DNA from 2 places in the Halobacillus naozhouensis genome. Region 1 is predicted to be linked to the other one. Evidence: a T-box and tRNA genes for the amino acid it is inferred to sense, from the RefSeq annotation. Region 1 holds a T-box; the other holds one or more tRNA genes.
What was found. A T-box is a leader RNA that pairs with one kind of tRNA and senses whether it is charged. The one in region 1 lies ahead of leuS (leucine--tRNA ligase), so its partner is inferred to be a tRNA-Leu.
Positions count from the first base shown of each region.

Region 2: it encodes a tRNA-Leu, which carries the amino acid that the T-box ahead of leuS (leucine--tRNA ligase) is inferred to sense. The anticodon was not compared.

Region 1 is NZ_CP121671.1:2,726,946-2,738,350, forward strand. Features, by position in the region: rRNA gene P9989_RS14295 (23S ribosomal RNA) at 1-891, opposite strand, end outside; rRNA gene P9989_RS14300 (16S ribosomal RNA) at 1,108-2,676, opposite strand; gene P9989_RS14305 (rhodanese-like domain-containing protein) at 3,153-3,488, opposite strand; gene P9989_RS14310 (rhodanese-like domain-containing protein) at 3,509-3,820, opposite strand; gene leuS (leucine--tRNA ligase) at 4,108-6,522, opposite strand; T-box leader at 6,577-6,793, opposite strand; gene P9989_RS14320 (hypothetical protein) at 6,917-7,054, shown strand; gene mnmM (tRNA 5-(aminomethyl)-2-thiouridylate-methyltransferase MnmM) at 7,296-7,868, shown strand; gene P9989_RS14330 (tetraprenyl-beta-curcumene synthase family protein) at 7,878-8,954, opposite strand; gene P9989_RS14335 (alpha/beta hydrolase) at 8,958-9,737, opposite strand; gene P9989_RS14340 (gamma carbonic anhydrase) at 9,808-10,326, shown strand; gene metK (methionine adenosyltransferase) at 10,380-11,405, opposite strand, start outside.
Region 2 is NZ_CP121671.1:108,882-120,286, reverse strand. Features, by position in the region: rRNA gene P9989_RS00690 (23S ribosomal RNA) at 1-1,868, opposite strand, end outside; rRNA gene P9989_RS00685 (16S ribosomal RNA) at 2,085-3,647, opposite strand; tRNA gene P9989_RS00680 (tRNA-Ala) at 3,825-3,900, opposite strand; tRNA gene P9989_RS00675 (tRNA-Pro) at 3,918-3,994, opposite strand; tRNA gene P9989_RS00670 (tRNA-Arg) at 4,004-4,080, opposite strand; tRNA gene P9989_RS00665 (tRNA-Leu) at 4,092-4,180, opposite strand; tRNA gene P9989_RS00660 (tRNA-Gly) at 4,224-4,298, opposite strand; tRNA gene P9989_RS00655 (tRNA-Leu) at 4,305-4,386, opposite strand; tRNA gene P9989_RS00650 (tRNA-Lys) at 4,394-4,469, opposite strand; tRNA gene P9989_RS00645 (tRNA-Thr) at 4,504-4,579, opposite strand; tRNA gene P9989_RS00640 (tRNA-Val) at 4,586-4,661, opposite strand; rRNA gene rrf (5S ribosomal RNA) at 4,677-4,790, opposite strand; rRNA gene P9989_RS00630 (23S ribosomal RNA) at 4,955-7,878, opposite strand; rRNA gene P9989_RS00625 (16S ribosomal RNA) at 8,095-9,663, opposite strand; gene lysS (lysine--tRNA ligase) at 10,080-11,405, opposite strand, start outside.

The DNA.
Region 1 (11,405 bases):
TATTCTGAGGCTAGCCCTAAAGCTATTTCGGAGAGAACCAGCTATCTCCGTGTTCGATTGGCATTTCACCCCTACCCACACCTCATCCCCGCAATTTTCAACTTGCGTGGGTTCGGGCCTCCAGTCAGTGTTACCTGACCTTCACCCTGGACATGGGTAGATCACACGGTTTCGGGTCTACGACCGCATACTCACGCGCCCTGTTCAGACTCGCTTTCGCTGCGGCTCCGCTTCTGATGCTTAACCTTGCATACAGTCGTAACTCGCCGGTTCATTCTACAAAAGGCACGCCGTCACCCATCAATGGGCTCCGACTACTTGTAGGCACACGGTTTCAGGTTCTCTTTCACTCCCCTTCCGGGGTGCTTTTCACCTTTCCCTCACGGTACTGGTTCACTATCGGTCACTAGGGAGTATTTAGCCTTGGGAGATGGTCCTCCCGGATTCCGACGGAATTCCTCGTGTTCCGCCGTACTCAGGATCCACTCCGGAGAAAAGAAGATGTCGATTACAGGGCTCTTACCCGCTCTGGCTGATCGTTCCAGATCGATTCATCTATCTTCTTTTTTGGTAACTCCAATGGAGTGTCCTACAACCCCAGAAAGCAAGCTTTCTGGTTTGGGCTGATTCCGTTTCGCTCGCCGCTACTCGGGAAATCGCGTTTGCTTTCTCTTCCTCCGGGTACTGAGATGTTTCAGTTCCCCGAGTCTGCCTTCGTTTACCTATGAATTCAGTAAACGATCCTACTCCATTACGAGCAGGGGGTTTCCCCATTCGGAAATCTTCGGTGCACAGCCTACTTACGGCTTCCCAAAGCATATCGGTGTTAGTCCCGTCCTTCATCGGCTCCTAGTACCAAGGCATCCACCGTGCGCCCTTATTCACTTAACTATCTGTGAAAAGACGTTTGAAAATTGATGTTTGATGTCTTGTCATCCCGTGTTGATCTTGCGATCAAACACGTTCTGAAATATCTTATCCAGTTTTCAAGGTTCACATTGAGAAGATCGTTTGATCTCTCAAAACTGAACAACCAACCAGTGCGTCTTCCGTATGGATCAGCATCCATCAACCCGAAGGTTGTGTCCGCCTTCCATAGTTCCTTAGAAAGGAGGTGATCCAGCCGCACCTTCCGATACGGCTACCTTGTTACGACTTCACCCCAATCATTGGCCCCACCTTCGGCGGCTGGCTCACATAATGTGTTACCTCACCGACTTCGGGTGTTGCCAACTCTCGTGGTGTGACGGGCGGTGTGTACAAGGCCCGGGAACGTATTCACCGCGGCATGCTGATCCGCGATTACTAGCGATTCCGGCTTCATGCAGGCGAGTTGCAGCCTGCAATCCGAACTGAGAATGGTTTTATGGGATTTGCTACACCTTGCGGCTTCGCTGCCCTTTGTACCATCCATTGTAGCACGTGTGTAGCCCAGGTCATAAGGGGCATGATGATTTGACGTCATCCCCACCTTCCTCCGGTTTGTCACCGGCAGTCACCTTAGAGTGCCCAACTAAATGCTGGCAACTAAGATTAGGGGTTGCGCTCGTTGCGGGACTTAACCCAACATCTCACGACACGAGCTGACGACAACCATGCACCACCTGTCACTTGGTCCCCGAAGGGAAAACCCTATCTCTAGGGTGGTCCAAGGATGTCAAGACCTGGTAAGGTTCTTCGCGTTGCTTCGAATTAAACCACATGCTCCACCGCTTGTGCGGGCCCCCGTCAATTCCTTTGAGTTTCAGCCTTGCGGCCGTACTCCCCAGGCGGAGTGCTTAATGCGTTAACTTCAGCACTAAGGGGTGGAAGCCCCCTAACACCTAGCACTCATCGTTTACGGCGTGGACTACCAGGGTATCTAATCCTGTTTGCTACCCACGCTTTCGCACCTCAGCGTCAGAAACAGACCAGAGAGTCGCCTTCGCCACTGGTGTTCCTCCACATATCTACGCATTTCACCGCTACACGTGGAATTCCACTCTCCTCTTCTGTCCTCAAGTTCCCCAGTTTCCAATGACCCTCCACGGTTGAGCCGTGGGCTTTCACATCAGACTTAAGAAACCGCCTGCGCGCGCTTTACGCCCAATAATTCCGGACAACGCTTGCCCCCTACGTATTACCGCGGCTGCTGGCACGTAGTTAGCCGGGGCTTCCTCGTTAGGTACCGTCAAGGTACCGCTCTATTCGCACGGTACTTGTTCTTCCCTAACAACAGAACTTTACGATCCGAAGACCTTCATCGTTCACGCGGCGTTGCTCCGTCAGACTTTCGTCCATTGCGGAAGATTCCCTACTGCTGCCTCCCGTAGGAGTCTGGGCCGTGTCTCAGTCCCAGTGTGGCCGATCACCCTCTCAGGTCGGCTACGCATCGTCGCCTTGGTGAGCTATTACCTCACCAACTAGCTAATGCGCCGCGGGCCCATCTGTAAGTGATAGCCAAAGGCCATCTTTTACTTCTCCCTCATGCGAGGGAAAAGATTACCCGGCATTAGCCCCGGTTTCCCGGAGTTATTCCGATCTTACAGGCAGGTTGCCCACGTGTTACTCACCCGTCCGCCGCTCATTCCACAGGCATCACCCCCGAAGGGGATCTGCCTGCTTCCTGCGCTCGACTTGCATGTATTAGGCACGCCGCCAGCGTTCGTCCTGAGCCAGGATCAAACTCTCCATAAAAGTTAAGTTTGCTTGTGCACGGATGCACTGCCTTCAACGTTGCAACAGGACGTTGCGAACCTATTTGAAGATCCTTTGACTCTTTGCACACCGAATGTGCTTGTTTGTATTCCCTCTATATAATAGAAAGAATGTATTGACGTACTGGTTGGTTCGTTCAGTTTTCAAAGATCAAAATGTTGAGTGCCGCTTCAAAACAGCGACCTAATTAATGTAACATGGTAAAAGAGTTGAAGTCAACAACTTTCTTTATGAAATATCAGTTGCATTAATAGGTATTCGCAATGGATTGATGCGACGTAAATTAATTCTAGCATAAAGCCTAAAAGATTGTCAATAGTTCAATAGATTTTTCGAATCACCAATCAAATTGTAACTATTTGTATTTTAAAAGCAACACTAAATACTCTATATGTTATGAAATAAATTGTCAATGACTATTTTAAAAAAACCACACCCAGGATAAGTGTAGTTTTTCAGGCTGACTTTATATAATAAATAGAGCTTTTCCATTTCTTTCTAATGATTTTGGCTGCCATTTTTGCACCGCGTTTATCATCGGTGATCAGTAAAATATTCTTTTCACAGTCCATACGCTCTTTAAGCTCACGAGATAGATAGCTAAGGGGGATATTTTCAGACCCTGGGTATGGAGAATGTGAAGCCGATATATAATCTCGGATGTCTATGATACAGTACTCCTTTATAGAAATCTGTTCATCCCCAATATAAGTAAGCGACTTATGGTCTGCTGCATTTTTCAGGAAAAGTATTAGTACGATTACAATTATTAAAATTAAGATAAGTTCCATACAATGTTTCCTCTATTACCTTAAAAAACGAGCTCACCATTCCAGGCAAGCATACCGCCTTTAAGATTGTGGACCTGTTCAAATCCATTTTCCTTTAAAAATTCAGAGGCATTCATGCTTCTTCTTCCAGAGCGGCAAACCATGATATATTCTTTTCTTGGGTCTAGGTTGCCAACAGCTTCTGGTATATGACCTAGCGGAATGTGGTTGGCAGTAGGAATTACACCCTGTTCTACTTCTTCATCTTCCCTTACATCTATAACGGTGAACTCCTTGTTACTATCAAGAGCCTCTTGCAGTTCGTCTGCAGTGATTTCAGGAATATTGCTCATCAGAGATCTCCTCCTTAAAGTTATCTGTGATTCATATTGTATTAGTCTACATATTGAAGTCAAGAATTTGAACTCAATGTTACTGTTCAAAAGCACAAGCGTTCGATAGACAAGACAGAGGAAGTTCGTCTAAGACCGAACTAACCACTACGAGCGAGGGCGTGTGCCACCTTCAATGCGGAGCCACGGAGACAATTGACTAGTCTTGCGCGCTGGAGCTGGATGTCGCTTTCGTATGCCTAAAAAAAGGACGCCTTCGAAAGAATGACGTCCTCTCTCCTATATAATTAGTTGGCTACAATGTTTACCAGTTTACCTGGCACAGCAATTACCTTACGAACTGTTTTCCCCTCCAGCCATTCTTGCACTTGTTCATTCTCTAACGCAGCTTTTTCCAAATCCTCTTTTGAAGCATCTACATTAATCATCATCTTGGCCCGTACTTTTCCCATGACCTGGATTACAATCTCCACCTCATTTTCTACGAGCTTCGATTCATCGAAAGTCGGCCATTCCTGGTAGCTGATTGTTTCCTTGTGCTCAAGTTTCTCCCATAGTTCTTCAGCCAAGTGAGGGGCTACAGGGGATAACAACTTGACAAACCCTTCAGCAAATTCTTTAGGAATCTCGTTCGCTTTATAACCTTCATTAATGAAAACCATCATTTGGGAAATCCCTGTGTTAAAGCGTAGCTCCTGGAAGTTTTCACTTACCCTTTGGACAGTTTCATGATACGTCTTCTCCAATGACATATCAGCACTATTTTCTTTAACAGCTTTCGAAAGTTGTCCGTCGACCACAAACAATCTCCACACACGGTCTAGAAAACGTCTTGCTCCATCAAGCCCATTCGTAGACCAGGCAACCGAAGCGTCAAGAGGACCCATAAACATTTCATATAACCTTAGTGTATCCGCGCCGTGACTATAAACAATATCGTCCGGGTTCACTACATTTCCTTTAGATTTACTCATTTTCTCGTTACCTTCACCAAGAATCATCCCTTGGTTAAACAATTTTTGGAAAGGTTCTTTTGTGGGAACAGCACCAATGTCATAAAGCACTTTATGCCAGAAGCGTGCATATAGCAAGTGTAGAACTGCGTGCTCTGCTCCTCCAATATAGACGTCGACAGGCAGCCATTTCTTTAATTTTTCGAAATCGGCAAACACCCCGTCGTTATGAGCGTCAATGTATCGAAGGTAATACCAGCAGCTGCCCGCCCACTGCGGCATTGTATTCGTTTCACGGCGCCCCTTCATGCCTGTTTCCGGGTCAACCACATTCACCCATTCACTAATATTGGCTAATGGCGATTCCCCCGTGCCTGAAGGTTTGATTTCCGTAGTTATTGGCAGCGTTACAGGAAGTTGATCTTCCGGAACAGGTGAAGTCGTTCCATCCTCCCAATGGATAATAGGAATCGGTTCTCCCCAATATCTCTGACGGCTGAATAACCAGTCACGGAGCCGGTAAGTCGTTTTCTTCGTGCCTTTTTCATTTTTCTCCAGCCAGTTAATTGATTTCTTAATCGCTTCTTCTTTATCTAATCCATTTAAGAAATCAGAGTTCACATGTTTTCCATCACCCGTGTACGGCTCTTCTTCAATATCCCCGCCTTCAACTACTTCGATAATTGGAAGATCATACTTTGTAGCAAATTCATAATCACGTTCATCATGGGCCGGGACCGCCATGATTGCGCCGCTACCATAACTCATCAGCACATAATCAGCTACCCATATCGGCAATTTATTACCATCAATCGGGTTGACAGCATAAGCCCCGGTAAATACACCTGATTTATTTTTGGCCAAGTCTGTTCGCTCAAGATCACTTTTCTTCTGTGCTTGATCGATGTAATCCTTCACAGCTTCTTGTTGTTCATCTGTCACAATTACATCCACTAGTGGATGCTCAGGCGCCAGCACAGCATAGGTCGCTCCAAAAAGTGTATCAGGTCTCGTAGTAAATACGCCAAAAGAAGTTCCGTGACCGGCGATATCGAAGCTTACTTCCGCACCTTCTGATTTGCCGATCCAGTTTCGCTGCATATCTTTAATGCTTTCAGGCCAATCTAATTCTTCAAGATCATCAAGAAGCCGGTCTGCATAGGCAGTAATTTTAAGCATCCACTGTTTCATAGGTCTGCGTTCAACAGGATGGCCTCCACGCTCACTTTTGCCGTCGATTACTTCCTCATTGGCAAGTACCGTACCTAGTGCGGGGCACCAGTTCACGGCTACCTCATCAATATAAGCAAGTCCTTTTTCATATAGTTTAAGAAAAATCCATTGTGTCCATTTATAATAGTCGGGATCGGTCGTATTAACTTCCCTGTCCCAATCATAAGAGAAGCCTAGTTCCTGGATTTGCCTGCGAAAAGTATCAATATTATGTTTTGTAAATTCCCGAGGGTCATTCCCAGTGTCCAGGGCATATTGTTCAGCAGGGAGCCCAAAAGCATCCCAGCCAATTGGGTGCAGCACTTCATATCCCTGCATACGCTTCATTCTTGAAAGAATATCTGTTGCTGTATAGCCTTCAGGATGACCGACATGAAGACCAGCACCTGATGGATAAGGGAACATATCCAGCGCATAAAACTTCTCTTTTTCCGAATCATTGTCTGTTTTAAAAACTTTATTATCTACCCAGTATTTCTGCCATTTCTTTTCAATTTTCTTATGATCAAAAGCCATACTGTTCCTCCTTCTTACTTTTGCTATATAAAAAAGTCTCTCGTCCCTTATATTCAAAGGGACGAGAGACTTATCTCCCGCGGTACCACCCAAATTAACGTTATCATACGCTCACTTGACATCGATAACGGTGATAGAGCCGGAAGGAACTACTGACTTGTTCGCTCCTTCAACATCCAAGGCGAGTTCATAAAGGTCAAGGACAGCTTACACCGACCGCTGCCTCTCTTATGCTTGAAACTTTACTACTAGTCCTCTTCCACGTTTATTATATATATTCGTATAGTAATGAATGGTGATAGCTTTGTCAAGCTTACTCCCTATAATGTTTAGTAAACGTTTATACTGGGTATCTAGATAGTTACATCAAACTATTACCTAATGGAGGGTGCCCATGGTACGAAAATTATTTAAAAAGGCAACGGATTATGCAAAACAAAACCCTGAACAAACTAAACGTTATGCTAAAAAAGCCTTTGATACAATCAAAAACAAGCAAAAATCTTCATCTAGTAAACAGCCTAAAAAATAAAAGGTGTAAGCCTATTTTTCAAAATGGGCTTACATGTCGAATCTTTTCCTATATGTGCGCTGTAACCCCCACTCCTCCAATGAAAGACCTCCAATCTAATCTATTTTAAACAATTTTATTTTGGTCACTTATCATGATAACTCAAATGGATTCGTTTCAAAATTTAAATTTAAACCAAAACATGCTACAATACTTTTGCTATACATTGAACAAGACACGCTTAGAAAGAAGGCATCTAAACATGACCCTTAAAAGAGTCCTGCATTACGCTCATGAATTGATGACAGATGTGCTAACAATGGGGGATATCGCCATAGACGGGACGTGCGGTAATGGACATGATACTCTATTAATCAGCCAGCTCGTTGGTGAAACCGGACACATATATGGATTTGATATCCAGGATGAAGCCATCTTCAATACCAAACAGCGGCTGATCGACCATCAGGCAATCGAGCAGACCACACTGATTCATGATAGCCACGCTACTATTGAACAACACATTCCTATCGAACATCTCACACGTCTTAAAGCGGCAATTTTTAACCTTGGTTATTTACCTGGCAGTGATAAGTCCGTTATTACTGAAGCCAATCACACTCTTTCTTCCATTCAAAGCATTCTCTCCTATCTCCAAAAAGGAGGGCTGGTTGTACTGGTGGTTTATTATGGTCATCCGGGTGGCGAAGAGGAGAAAACAGCATTACTCGACTATGTAAGCCATTTGGATCAGCGTCAATACAATGTGCTGCAGTATGGATTTATCAATCAACGAAATCAACCGCCGTTTATTCTAGCCATCGAAAAGAAATAGCCTGGTACCCTATAACGGTTTACCAGGCTTTAATTTGTGATACATTTTCGTATTAATATAAAAGAAAGTCGCTTTTACTCCACTTACCTTTAATAATTCCCTCACAAAGCCTTTTGCATGTTGAATATTGCTTACCTTCCGATCAGCGAGGTACATGCCTACTAATCCTTCATGGATCATTTGATGAAAAGCAGCATCAGGCAGCTTTTGGACTTCCTGATTCGTTTGCTTCACGAAAAAAACAAATCGTTGTTTCATTTGTTCTTCATGATCATAATAGGAACAGAAATTTAAATCCCCCTCTTCTTCATCTTCCTGCTGATCAATATAATAATCGAGCAGAATATGAAGGCCCTGCATAAACGGAAAGTAGCTTTTCTCAATTTGGTTAGCCAGACTGTCTGTCATTTCCCCGCCTAATGTATAGGAAATCAGGCAGAAAATCCCCAATGTAGAACCCGTACAAGCAGAGAATTCAAACCACTCTAAATTCGGCCAGTGCTTCTGGTGATCCTTAAACCAGTTTTTCAAACGCGGTATACGCTCCTCTTCAATCACATGCTTATGTACTTGAAGATCACTATAAAGCCCTCCAAGTTTCAAGGTATGTTCATATACTCCGACGTAGTCTTTCGCGTTACGCAGCACAGACTGACAAGTTTGCACAAGATCGCCTAAATATCCGCCATCATTTTTATCTTCACGATAGTAATAATAATCTTTTATTTCATTATCTGGTGTTAGCGCATCAATCATTGCCTGATGAAGCATCCTGAAATCTTTCGGATCCATTGAAGTACTTCGATCACACAAATTATCTAAATAGTCACTAATCGTTTGATAAGCCACGATAAAACGGATCGACTCTTTCCATTTGTCTCTAGCTAACAGGGCGTATATCCCACCGCCCTCACAATGAAAAGTTTTTGATTCGATACTGGCTAATGCCTGATCTCTTAACTCAGAATTTGGTATATCTTTTGCCTTACTAATCCATTGATTCAGCTCTGTGTGTACTCTCGGGAAAATATCCTTGTACACTCTAGCCATTAGATGCAAAGCATTCGCAGGGACTTGAGGAGCCACAAGTCATCCCTCCTTATGATGTAGGTTAGATAGTTGTTGGTGAATAAAATGGCTGGTATATGTGTAAACTTGTTTCCATTCCGGTTCATTAAAAATCTCATGATAAAGCCCCGGCCACTCTTTATATGTTTTCTCAGAAAGATCGACGCTATGAAACCATTCTTTTGTTTTCTCTGCGTCAACCATCAGATCTTCTCCTGCTTGCATAATCAGCAAAGGAACTTCTGGAAATTCATTAATTTTGACAAAGGCTTGTTGAATATTATGTTGAAATTCCCTATACCACCTTACTGATACTTTTTCTAAAATTAGTGCATCTTCACCGTCACGTTTACGGACAGATTCATTTCTCGTAACTTTTTCAGACTTGAGCTGAGTGCCCACCTGCAGCTTAGGACATACACGGTTTAACATTCGAGACGCCACTTCCATAGGTTTAGAGGCCCCTTCAAGAATTCCAACCGCCGGGGAGGCCAAGATTACACCATTAACCTTAGGTTTAATCTGCTGCATCGTGCGTATAACAGCTAGTCCACCCATACTATGCCCCAAAAGAAAAACCGGACCTTCATCCGCTTCCTGCAGCCATTCTTCTATCGTATGTATGTACTGATGAAAGGAGTCAATATGGCCTTTCACCCCTTCTGATCTGCCTTGACCTGGGAGATCCCGGCAAATCACCTTGTAACCATCATCCTTAAGCTGCTTGATTAAATGTTGATACCTTCCGATGTGTTCAAAAGCTCCATGAACGATCACAATAGTCGTCTGGACCGCACTCATATGAATCCTCCCCATGCAACAGCTTACTTTTGCTATACTAGATTATAATCATATTATAAGGGGGATTATCGTGATTTGCGAATATAAAGGAAAGCACCCACAAATTGATTCGACAGCCTACATAGCTGAAGATGCAGTCGTTACGGGCGATGTCGCCATTGGTTCGTATGCAAGTATTTGGTTTAAAACTGTTGTACGCGGAGACGTAGCTCCCGTTAAAATTGGTAGCGAAGTAAATATCCAAGACTTGAGTATGCTGCATCAAAGTCCCAACCAGCCGTTGATTATTGAAGATGGTGTAACTGTAGGACATCAAGTCACCCTTCACTCCGCTCATATTAAAAGGGACGCACTCATTGGTATGGGGTCTCTCATTCTCGATGGCGCCGAAATAGGTGAGCAGGCATTTATCGGAGCAGGCAGTCTTGTTCCTCCAGGAAAAGTCATACCTCCCCGAACGCTGGCTTTTGGCCGTCCAGCAAAAGTGGTTCGGAAACTAAACGAGGAAGATTATAAAGAGCTGGACCGAATTCTGACAACTTATGTCGAGAAAGGTCAAATTTATAAACAGCTTAGACAAGAATCATAACAAAAATAAAAAGAACCGATCTTCAAAAAATTGAAGGCCGGTTCTCCTCTTATTTACTTCAGACGTTTTTTCAACTCTTCAGCCCGATCTGTTTTTTCCCATGGGAATTCAACATCTGTTCGGCCAAAGTGACCGAAGGCAGCCGTTTGACGATAGATAGGACGGCGAAGATCCAGCATTTTGATAATACCAGCAGGACGTAGATCAAACAATTCTCTTACTGCTGTCACAAGCTTCTCTTCTGTTACTTTTCCTGACCCGTTAGTATCAATGGAAATTGATACTGGCTGTGCTACGCCAATAGCATAAGCCAATTGAACTTCACAGGAATCGGCTAAACCGGCAGCTACAATGTTTTTCGCAACATAGCGAGCAGCATAAGCTCCAGATCGGTCAACTTTAGTAGCATCTTTACCACTAAAGGCCCCACCCCCATGACGGGCATAGCCTCCGTAGGTGTCTACGATAATCTTTCTTCCGGTTAGCCCGGCATCACCTTGGGGGCCACCAATCACGAACCTTCCAGTAGGATTAATAAAATATTTAGTATTCTCATCAATAAGTTCTGACGGCACTACTGGAAGGATAACTTTTTCCTTCAAATCTCTTTGAATTTGTTCAAGTGTTATTTCTTCTGCATGCTGTGTCGAAATAACAATAGTATCGACACGAACAGGCTGATCCTGTTCATCGTATTCAATTGTTACCTGAGTCTTTCCATCGGGGCGCAAATAGCTGAGGGTACCATCATTGCGCATATCAGAAAGTCGTTTGGATAACTTATGAGCAAGAGAAATTGGCAAAGGCATCAGTTCTGTCGTTTCGTTATTTGCATAACCAAACATTAGACCCTGATCTCCCGCACCAATAGACTCAATTTCTTCATCGCTCATTTGACCTTCCCTTGACTCCAGTGCTTCATCTACTCCGCCTGCAATGTCAGGAGATTGTTCATCTATAGCTGTTAATACGGCACATGTATCAGCGTCAAATCCGTATTTCGCTCTTGTATAGCCAATATCTTTAATGGTTTGACGTACAATAGCAGGGATATCTACATACGTATTCGTGCTGATCTC
Region 2 (11,405 bases), 1.6 Mb from region 1:
CTTCCAGCACCGGGCAGGTGTCAGCCCCTATACTTCGCCTTACGGCTTCGCAGAGACCTGTGTTTTTGGTAAACAGTCGCTTGGGCCTTTTCACTGCGGCTCCTCGGCAGAGGAGCACCCCTTCTCCCGAAGTTACGGGGTCATTTTGCCGAGTTCCTTAACGAGAGTTCTCCCGCTCACCTTAGGATTCTCTCCTCGCCTACCTGTGTTGGTTTGCGGTACGGGCGCCTCTTTCCTCACTAGAGGATTTTCTTGGCAGTGTGAAATCAGGAGCTTCGGTACTTTAGTTCCCTCCCCATCACAGCTTGACGTTGCCGAGTGGATTTACCTGCCTCGACCGTCTTACTGCTTGGACGCACACATCCAATGGTGCGCTCTCCTTATCCTCCTGCGTCCCCCCGTCGTTCAAACGGAAAGGAGGCGGTACAGGAATATCAACCTGTTGTCCATCGCCTACGCCTTTCGGCCTCGGCTTAGGTCCCGACTAACCCTGAGAGGACGAGCCTTCCTCAGGAAACCTTGGGCTTTCGGTGAAAGAGATTCTCACTCTTTTTTCGCTACTCATACCGGCATTCTCACTTCTAAGCGCTCCACCAGTCCTTACGGTCTGACTTCGCAGCCCTTAGAACGCTCTCCTACCACTGATCCGTTCGGATCAATCCGCAGCTTCGGTGGTGTGTTTAGCCCCGGTACATTTTCGGCGCAGAGTCACTCGACCAGTGAGCTATTACGCACTCTTTCAATGATGGCTGCTTCTAAGCCAACATCCTGGTTGTCTAAGCAACTCCACATCCTTTTCCACTTAACACACACTTAGGGACCTTAGCTGGCGGTCTGGGCTGTTTCCCTCTCGACCATGAACCTTATCACCCATGGTCTGACTCCCAGAACAAAGTCGTTGGCATTCGGAGTTTGACTGAATTCGGTAACCCGGTAGGGGCCCCTCGTCCAATCAGTGCTCTACCTCCAAGACTTTCTATTCTGAGGCTAGCCCTAAAGCTATTTCGGAGAGAACCAGCTATCTCCGTGTTCGATTGGCATTTCACCCCTACCCACACCTCATCCCCGCAATTTTCAACTTGCGTGGGTTCGGGCCTCCAGTCAGTGTTACCTGACCTTCACCCTGGACATGGGTAGATCACACGGTTTCGGGTCTACGACCGCATACTCACGCGCCCTGTTCAGACTCGCTTTCGCTGCGGCTCCGCTTCTGATGCTTAACCTTGCATACAGTCGTAACTCGCCGGTTCATTCTACAAAAGGCACGCCGTCACCCATCAATGGGCTCCGACTACTTGTAGGCACACGGTTTCAGGTTCTCTTTCACTCCCCTTCCGGGGTGCTTTTCACCTTTCCCTCACGGTACTGGTTCACTATCGGTCACTAGGGAGTATTTAGCCTTGGGAGATGGTCCTCCCGGATTCCGACGGAATTCCTCGTGTTCCGCCGTACTCAGGATCCACTCCGGAGAAAAGAAGATGTCGATTACAGGGCTCTTACCCGCTCTGGCTGATCGTTCCAGATCGATTCATCTATCTTCTTTTTTGGTAACTCCAATGGAGTGTCCTACAACCCCAGAAAGCAAGCTTTCTGGTTTGGGCTGATTCCGTTTCGCTCGCCGCTACTCGGGAAATCGCGTTTGCTTTCTCTTCCTCCGGGTACTGAGATGTTTCAGTTCCCCGGGTCTGCCTTCGTTTACCTATGAATTCAGTAAACGATCCTACTCCATTACGAGCAGGGGGTTTCCCCATTCGGAAATCTTCGGTGCACAGCCTACTTACGGCTTCCCAAAGCATATCGGTGTTAGTCCCGTCCTTCATCGGCTCCTAGTACCAAGGCATCCACCGTGCGCCCTTATTCACTTAACTATCTGTGAAAAGACGTTTAAAAATTGATGTTTGATGTCTTGTCATCCCGTGTTGATCTTGCGATCAAACACGTTCTGAAATATCTTATCCAGTTTTCAAGGTTCACATTGAGAAGATCGTTTGATCTCTCAAAACTGAACAACCAACCAGTGCGTCTTCCGTATGGATCAGCATCCATCAACCCGAAGGTTGTGTCCGCCTTCCATAGTTCCTTAGAAAGGAGGTGATCCAGCCGCACCTTCCGATACGGCTACCTTGTTACGACTTCACCCCAATCATTGGCCCCACCTTCGGCGGCTGGCTCACATAATGTGTTACCTCACCGACTTCGGGTGTTGCCAACTCTCGTGGTGTGACGGGCGGTGTGTACAAGGCCCGGGAACGTATTCACCGCGGCATGCTGATCCGCGATTACTAGCGATTCCGGCTTCATGCAGGCGAGTTGCAGCCTGCAATCCGAACTGAGAATGGTTTTATGGGATTTGCTACACCTTGCGGCTTCGCTGCCCTTTGTACCATCCATTGTAGCACGTGTGTAGCCCAGGTCATAAGGGGCATGATGATTTGACGTCATCCCCGCCTTCCTCCGGTTTGTCACCGGCAGTCACCTTAGAGTGCCCAACTGAATGCTGGCAACTAAGATTAGGGGTTGCGCTCGTTGCGGGACTTAACCCAACATCTCACGACACGAGCTGACGACAACCATGCACCACCTGTCACTTGGTCCCCGAAGGGAAAACCCTATCTCTAGGGTGGTCCAAGGATGTCAAGACCTGGTAAGGTTCTTCGCGTTGCTTCGAATTAAACCACATGCTCCACCGCTTGTGCGGGCCCCCGTCAATTCCTTTGAGTTTCAGCCTTGCGGCCGTACTCCCCAGGCGGAGTGCTTAATGCGTTAACTTCAGCACTAAGGGGTGGAAGCCCCCTAACACCTAGCACTCATCGTTTACGGCGTGGACTACCAGGGTATCTAATCCTGTTTGCTACCCTCGCACCTCAGCGTCAGAAACAGACCAGAGAGTCGCCTTCGCCACTGGTGTTCCTCCACATATCTACGCATTTCACCGCTACACGTGGAATTCCACTCTCCTCTTCTGTCCTCAAGTTCCCCAGTTTCCAATGACCCTCCACGGTTGAGCCGTGGGCTTTCACATCAGACTTAAGAAACCGCCTGCGCGCGCTTTACGCCCAATAATTCCGGACAACGCTTGCCCCCTACGTATTACCGCGGCTGCTGGCACGTAGTTAGCCGGGGCTTCCTCGTTAGGTACCGTCAAGGTACCGCTCTATTCGCGCGGTACTTGTTCTTCCCTAACAACAGAACTTTACGATCCGAAGACCTTCATCGTTCACGCGGCGTTGCTCCGTCAGACTTTCGTCCATTGCGGAAGATTCCCTACTGCTGCCTCCCGTAGGAGTCTGGGCCGTGTCTCAGTCCCAGTGTGGCCGATCACCCTCTCAGGTCGGCTACGCATCGTCGCCTTGGTGAGCTATTACCTCACCAACTAGCTAATGCGCCGCGGGCCCATCTGTAAGTGATAGCCAAAGGCCATCTTTTACTTCTCCCTCATGCGAGGGAAAAGATTACCCGGCATTAGCCCCGGTTTCCCGGAGTTATTCCGATCTTACAGGCAGGTTGCCCACGTGTTACTCACCCGTCCGCCGCTCATTCCACAGGCATCACCCCCGAAGGGGATCTGCCTGCTTCCTGCGCTCGACTTGCATGTATTAGGCACGCCGCCAGCGTTCGTCCTGAGCCAGGATCAAACTCTCCATAAAAGTTAAGTTTGCTTGTGCACGCATGCACTGCCTTCAACGTTGCAACAGGACGTTGCGAACCTAGTTGAAGATCCTTTGACTCTTTGCACACCGAATGTGCTTGTTTGTATTCCCTCTATATAATAGAAAGAATGTGTTGACGTACTGGTTGGTTCGTTCAGTTTTCAAAGATCAAAATGGTGGAGCCTAGCGGGATCGAACCGCTGACCTCCTGCGTGCAAAGCAGGCGCTCTCCCAGCTGAGCTAAGGCCCCGTTAAATTGGTTAGAGATGGTCGGGAAGACAGGATTCGAACCTGCGACCCCTTGGTCCCAAACCAAGTGCTCTACCAAGCTGAGCTACTTCCCGTAAGAAAAATGGCGCGCCCGAGAGGAGTCGAACCCCTAACCTTCTGATCCGTAGTCAGACGCTCTATCCAATTGAGCTACGGGCGCATATATTATTATGGTGCCGAGGGCCGGACTCGAACCGGCACGGTAGTAACCTACCGCAGGATTTTAAGTCCTGTGCGTCTGCCAATTCCGCCACCCCGGCTTGACAAGCTTTCTAGGTCTCTGATTTCTCATTTAAGTAATAATGGAGCGGAAGACGGGATTCGAACCCGCGACCCCCACCTTGGCAAGGTGGTGTTCTACCACTGAACTACTTCCGCGTATAATGCGGGTGGAGGGACTTGAACCCCCACGCCGTGAAGCACTAGATCCTAAATCTAGCGTGTCTGCCAATTCCACCACACCCGCTAAAAAATGGTGAGCCATGGAGGGCTCGAACCTCCGACCCTCTGATTAAAAGTCAGATGCTCTACCAGCTGAGCTAATGGCTCTTGATCAAAAGTGAATCAAATAACGTTGTATCAATGGTGCCGGCCAGAGGACTTGAACCCCCAACCTACTGATTACAAATCAGTTGCTCTGCCAGTTGAGCTAGGCCGGCGATGAATGGTGGAGGATGCAGGGCTCGAACCTGCGACCCCTTGCTTGTAAGGCAAGTGCTCTCCCAGCTGAGCTAATCCTCCGGATTATGTAATAAGGCTTGGCAGTGTCCTACTCTCACGGGGATCAACCCGACTACCATCGGCGCTGAAGAGCTTAACTGCTGTGTTCGGCATGGGAACAGGTGTGACCTCTTCGCCGTCACCACCAAACCTTATTATTTTCAAGGACAAGATATATTATATGATCCTTGAAGGAAAATTTCAAGGTTTTTTTTGAAAACCTTCAAAACTGGATAAGAGGGGCAAGACAAACATCATGTTTACGTTTAATAATCTAGCTTTGACTCCCATAAAGGTCGTCTCCGCTTTTTGATATAGTTAAGTCATCGATTGATTAGTATCCGTCAGCTCCACGTGTCACCACGCTTCCACCTCGGACCTATCGACCTCATCGTCTCTGAGGAATCTTACTTACTTGGCGTAAGGGGAAATCTCATCTCAAGGGGGGCTTCATGCTTAGATGCTTTCAGCACTTATCCCGTCCACACGTAGCTACCCAGCCATGCTCCTGGCGGAACAACTGGTACACCAGCGGTGTGTCCATCCCGGTCCTCTCGTACTAAGGACAGCTCCTTTCAGATTTCCAACGCCCACGACGGATAGGGACCGAACTGTCTCACGACGTTCTGAACCCAGCTCGCGTACCGCTTTAATGGGCGAACAGCCCAACCCTTGGGACCGACTACAGCCCCAGGATGCGATGAGCCGACATCGAGGTGCCAAACCTCCCCGTCGATGTGGACTCTTGGGGGAGATAAGCCTGTTATCCCCGGGGTAGCTTTTATCCGTTGAGCGACGGCCCTTCCATACGGTACCGCCGGATCACTAAGCCCGACTTTCGTCCCTGCTCGACTTGTAAGTCTCGCAGTCAAGCTCCCTTGTGCCTTTACACTCTGCGAATGATTTCCAACCATTCTGAGGGAACCTTTGGGCGCCTCCGTTACTCTTTAGGAGGCGACCGCCCCAGTCAAACTGCCCACCTGACACTGTCTCCGAACCGGATCACGGTCCTGGGTTAGAATGTCCGTACAGCCAGGGTGGTATCCCACCAGCGCCTCCACCGAAGCTAGCGCTCCGGTTTCTCAGGCTCCCACCTATCCTGTACAAGCTGTACCAACATTCAATATCAGGCTACAGTAAAGCTCCACGGGGTCTTTCCGTCCTGTCGCGGGTAATGCGCATCTTCACGCATAGTATAATTTCACCGGGTCTCTCGTTGAGACAGTGCCCAAGTCGTTGCACCTTTCGTGCGGGTCGGAACTTACCCGACAAGGAATTTCGCTACCTTAGGACCGTTATAGTTACGGCCGCCGTTTACTGGGGCTTCGGTTCAACGCTTCGCGCCAAAAGCGCTAACGCATCCCCTTAACCTTCCAGCACCGGGCAGGTGTCAGCCCCTATACTTCGCCTTACGGCTTCGCAGAGACCTGTGTTTTTGGTAAACAGTCGCTTGGGCCTTTTCACTGCGGCTCCTCGGCAGAGGAGCACCCCTTCTCCCGAAGTTACGGGGTCATTTTGCCGAGTTCCTTAACGAGAGTTCTCCCGCTCACCTTAGGATTCTCTCCTCGCCTACCTGTGTTGGTTTGCGGTACGGGCGCCTCTTTCCTCACTAGAGGATTTTCTTGGCAGTGTGAAATCAGGAGCTTCGGTACTTTAGTTCCCTCCCCATCACAGCTTGACGTTGCCGAGTGGATTTACCTGCCTCGACCGTCTTACTGCTTGGACGCACACATCCAATGGTGCGCTCTCCTTATCCTCCTGCGTCCCCCCGTCGTTCAAACGGAAAGGAGGCGGTACAGGAATATCAACCTGTTGTCCATCGCCTACGCCTTTCGGCCTCGGCTTAGGTCCCGACTAACCCTGAGAGGACGAGCCTTCCTCAGGAAACCTTGGGCTTTCGGTGAAAGAGATTCTCACTCTTTTTTCGCTACTCATACCGGCATTCTCACTTCTAAGCGCTCCACCAGTCCTTACGGTCTGACTTCGCAGCCCTTAGAACGCTCTCCTACCACTGATCCGTTCGGATCAATCCGCAGCTTCGGTGGTGTGTTTAGCCCCGGTACATTTTCGGCGCAGAGTCACTCGACCAGTGAGCTATTACGCACTCTTTCAATGATGGCTGCTTCTAAGCCAACATCCTGGTTGTCTAAGCAACTCCACATCCTTTTCCACTTAACACACACTTAGGGACCTTAGCTGGCGGTCTGGGCTGTTTCCCTCTCGACCATGAACCTTATCACCCATGGTCTGACTCCCAGAACAAAGTCGTTGGCATTCGGAGTTTGACTGAATTCGGTAACCCGGTAGGGGCCCCTCGTCCAATCAGTGCTCTACCTCCAAGACTTTCTATTCTGAGGCTAGCCCTAAAGCTATTTCGGAGAGAACCAGCTATCTCCGTGTTCGATTGGCATTTCACCCCTACCCACACCTCATCCCCGCAATTTTCAACTTGCGTGGGTTCGGGCCTCCAGTCAGTGTTACCTGACCTTCACCCTGGACATGGGTAGATCACACGGTTTCGGGTCTACGACCGCATACTCACGCGCCCTGTTCAGACTCGCTTTCGCTGCGGCTCCGCTTCTGATGCTTAACCTTGCATACAGTCGTAACTCGCCGGTTCATTCTACAAAAGGCACGCCGTCACCCATCAATGGGCTCCGACTACTTGTAGGCACACGGTTTCAGGTTCTCTTTCACTCCCCTTCCGGGGTGCTTTTCACCTTTCCCTCACGGTACTGGTTCACTATCGGTCACTAGGGAGTATTTAGCCTTGGGAGATGGTCCTCCCGGATTCCGACGGAATTCCTCGTGTTCCGCCGTACTCAGGATCCACTCCGGAGAAAAGAAGATGTCGATTACAGGGCTCTTACCCGCTCTGGCTGATCGTTCCAGATCGATTCATCTATCTTCTTTTTTGGTAACTCCAATGGAGTGTCCTACAACCCCAGAAAGCAAGCTTTCTGGTTTGGGCTGATTCCGTTTCGCTCGCCGCTACTCGGGAAATCGCGTTTGCTTTCTCTTCCTCCGGGTACTGAGATGTTTCAGTTCCCCGGGTCTGCCTTCGTTTACCTATGAATTCAGTAAACGATCCTACTCCATTACGAGCAGGGGGTTTCCCCATTCGGAAATCTTCGGTGCACAGCCTACTTACGGCTTCCCAAAGCATATCGGTGTTAGTCCCGTCCTTCATCGGCTCCTAGTACCAAGGCATCCACCGTGCGCCCTTATTCACTTAACTATCTGTGAAAAGACGTTTAAAAATTGATGTTTGATGTCTTGTCATCCCGTGTTGATCTTGCGATCAAACACGTTCTGAAATATCTTATCCAGTTTTCAAGGTTCACATTGAGAAGATCGTTTGATCTCTCAAAACTGAACAACCAACCAGTGCGTCTTCCGTATGGATCAGCATCCATCAACCCGAAGGTTGTGTCCGCCTTCCATAGTTCCTTAGAAAGGAGGTGATCCAGCCGCACCTTCCGATACGGCTACCTTGTTACGACTTCACCCCAATCATTGGCCCCACCTTCGGCGGCTGGCTCACATAATGTGTTACCTCACCGACTTCGGGTGTTGCCAACTCTCGTGGTGTGACGGGCGGTGTGTACAAGGCCCGGGAACGTATTCACCGCGGCATGCTGATCCGCGATTACTAGCGATTCCGGCTTCATGCAGGCGAGTTGCAGCCTGCAATCCGAACTGAGAATGGTTTTATGGGATTTGCTACACCTTGCGGCTTCGCTGCCCTTTGTACCATCCATTGTAGCACGTGTGTAGCCCAGGTCATAAGGGGCATGATGATTTGACGTCATCCCCGCCTTCCTCCGGTTTGTCACCGGCAGTCACCTTAGAGTGCCCAACTGAATGCTGGCAACTAAGATTAGGGGTTGCGCTCGTTGCGGGACTTAACCCAACATCTCACGACACGAGCTGACGACAACCATGCACCACCTGTCACTTGGTCCCCGAAGGGAAAACCCTATCTCTAGGGTGGTCCAAGGATGTCAAGACCTGGTAAGGTTCTTCGCGTTGCTTCGAATTAAACCACATGCTCCACCGCTTGTGCGGGCCCCCGTCAATTCCTTTGAGTTTCAGCCTTGCGGCCGTACTCCCCAGGCGGAGTGCTTAATGCGTTAACTTCAGCACTAAGGGGTGGAAGCCCCCTAACACCTAGCACTCATCGTTTACGGCGTGGACTACCAGGGTATCTAATCCTGTTTGCTACCCACGCTTTCGCACCTCAGCGTCAGAAACAGACCAGAGAGTCGCCTTCGCCACTGGTGTTCCTCCACATATCTACGCATTTCACCGCTACACGTGGAATTCCACTCTCCTCTTCTGTCCTCAAGTTCCCCAGTTTCCAATGACCCTCCACGGTTGAGCCGTGGGCTTTCACATCAGACTTAAGAAACCGCCTGCGCGCGCTTTACGCCCAATAATTCCGGACAACGCTTGCCCCCTACGTATTACCGCGGCTGCTGGCACGTAGTTAGCCGGGGCTTCCTCGTTAGGTACCGTCAAGGTACCGCTCTATTCGCACGGTACTTGTTCTTCCCTAACAACAGAACTTTACGATCCGAAGACCTTCATCGTTCACGCGGCGTTGCTCCGTCAGACTTTCGTCCATTGCGGAAGATTCCCTACTGCTGCCTCCCGTAGGAGTCTGGGCCGTGTCTCAGTCCCAGTGTGGCCGATCACCCTCTCAGGTCGGCTACGCATCGTCGCCTTGGTGAGCTATTACCTCACCAACTAGCTAATGCGCCGCGGGCCCATCTGTAAGTGATAGCCAAAGGCCATCTTTTACTTCTCCCTCATGCGAGGGAAAAGATTACCCGGCATTAGCCCCGGTTTCCCGGAGTTATTCCGATCTTACAGGCAGGTTGCCCACGTGTTACTCACCCGTCCGCCGCTCATTCCACAGGCATCACCCCCGTAGGGGATCTGCCTGCTTCCTGCGCTCGACTTGCATGTATTAGGCACGCCGCCAGCGTTCGTCCTGAGCCAGGATCAAACTCTCCATAAAAGTTAAGTTTGCTTGTGCACGGATGCACTGCCTTCAACGTTGCAACAGGACGTTGCGAACCTAGTTGAAGATCCTTTGACTCTTTGCACACCGAATGTGCTTGTTTGTATTCCCTCTATATAATAGAAAGAATGTGTTGACGTACTGGTTGGTTCGTTCAGTTTTCAAAGATCAAAATGTTGAGTGCCGCTTCAAAACAGCGACCTAATTAATATATCATGGTTAGTAAGTTAAGTCAATAACTTTTTTCATGATGTTATTCTTCAAAAAGCGATGTGTTCTGTTCGCTTAATGCGACGTTTAATAATTTACCATGATTATACGGGCAAATCAAGGGCCTATCAAAATAAAAGTATTTTCTGACAGATTGACCCAAAATAAAACCCCCGACAAATAGTCGAGGGAGGCAGCTAAAGCTAAGATTCGCGATTCCTCATTTGTGGGAACAGTAATACATCCCGGATTGACGGGGAGTTAGTTAGTAACATGACAAGACGGTCAATTCCGATTCCTAAACCGCCTGTAGGTGGCATACCATATTCTAAGGATTCAAGGAAGTCTTCGTCCATCATATGGGCTTCGTCATTTCCCTCTTCCCGTTCTTTGAGTTGAGCTTCGAAGCGTTCCCGCTGATCAATCGGATCATTCAGCTCAGAGAATGCATTCGCGTGTTCGCGTCCTACTATGAATAATTCAAAACGATCCGTGAAACGCTCGTCCTCTGGATTCTTTTTCGCAAGTGGGGAAATCTCTATAGGATGCCCATAAATAAAGGTAGGCTGAATAAGTTTCTCCTCGACCTTTTGTTCAAAGAATTCATTTACGATATGTCCGAACGTCATCGTATCCTGAATTTCCACACCATGTTCCTTAGCCAGGATTTTGGCATCTTCATCACTCATTTGCTGCCAGAAATCCACATCTGTATATTCTTTCACCGCATCCACCATATGAAGTCGAGTCCATTCGGGTTCTAAATTAATCTCCACATCGTCATATGTGATCATCGTTGAGCCAAGCACTTCCTTCGCAATATGAGCAACCAAATTCTCAGTTAAATCCATGATGTCATGATAGTCTGCATAAGCCTCATACAATTCGATCATGGTGAATTCAGGATTATGACGAGTAGAGACTCCTTCGTTACGGAATACCCTGCCAATTTCATAAACCTTCTCCATGCCGCCAACGATTAATCTTTTCAGGTGAAGTTCGATAGCAATTCTCATATAAAGCGGCATATCTAGTGCGTTATGGTGAGTTTCAAACGGACGTGCTGAGGCCCCTCCAGGGATACCATGCATCATTGGTGTTTCTACCTCTAGGAAACCTAGATCATCTAAATATCTACGCATAGACTGAATGATCTTACTTCGTGTCACAAATGTATCCCGGCTTTCCGGGTTCGTAATCAAGTCTAAATAACGCTGACGATAACGTTGTTCTACGTCTTTTAAACCATGGAATTTCTCAGGTAACGGACGCAATGATTTTGTTAAAATCTGAAATTCGTCCGGCTTAACAGAGAGTTCTCCCACATTAGTCTTGAACATAACGCCGGACACACCCACAATATCGCCTATATCTGCTGTCTTAAACACATCGTAGGCTTCGTCACCTACGCTATCTTTACGTACGTAAAGCTGGATCTGACCACTTAGGTCTTGAATATGAGCAAAGCCAGCTTTCCCTTTTCCTCGCTTTGTCATAATTCGTCCTGCAATTGTAGCTGGGATTTGTTT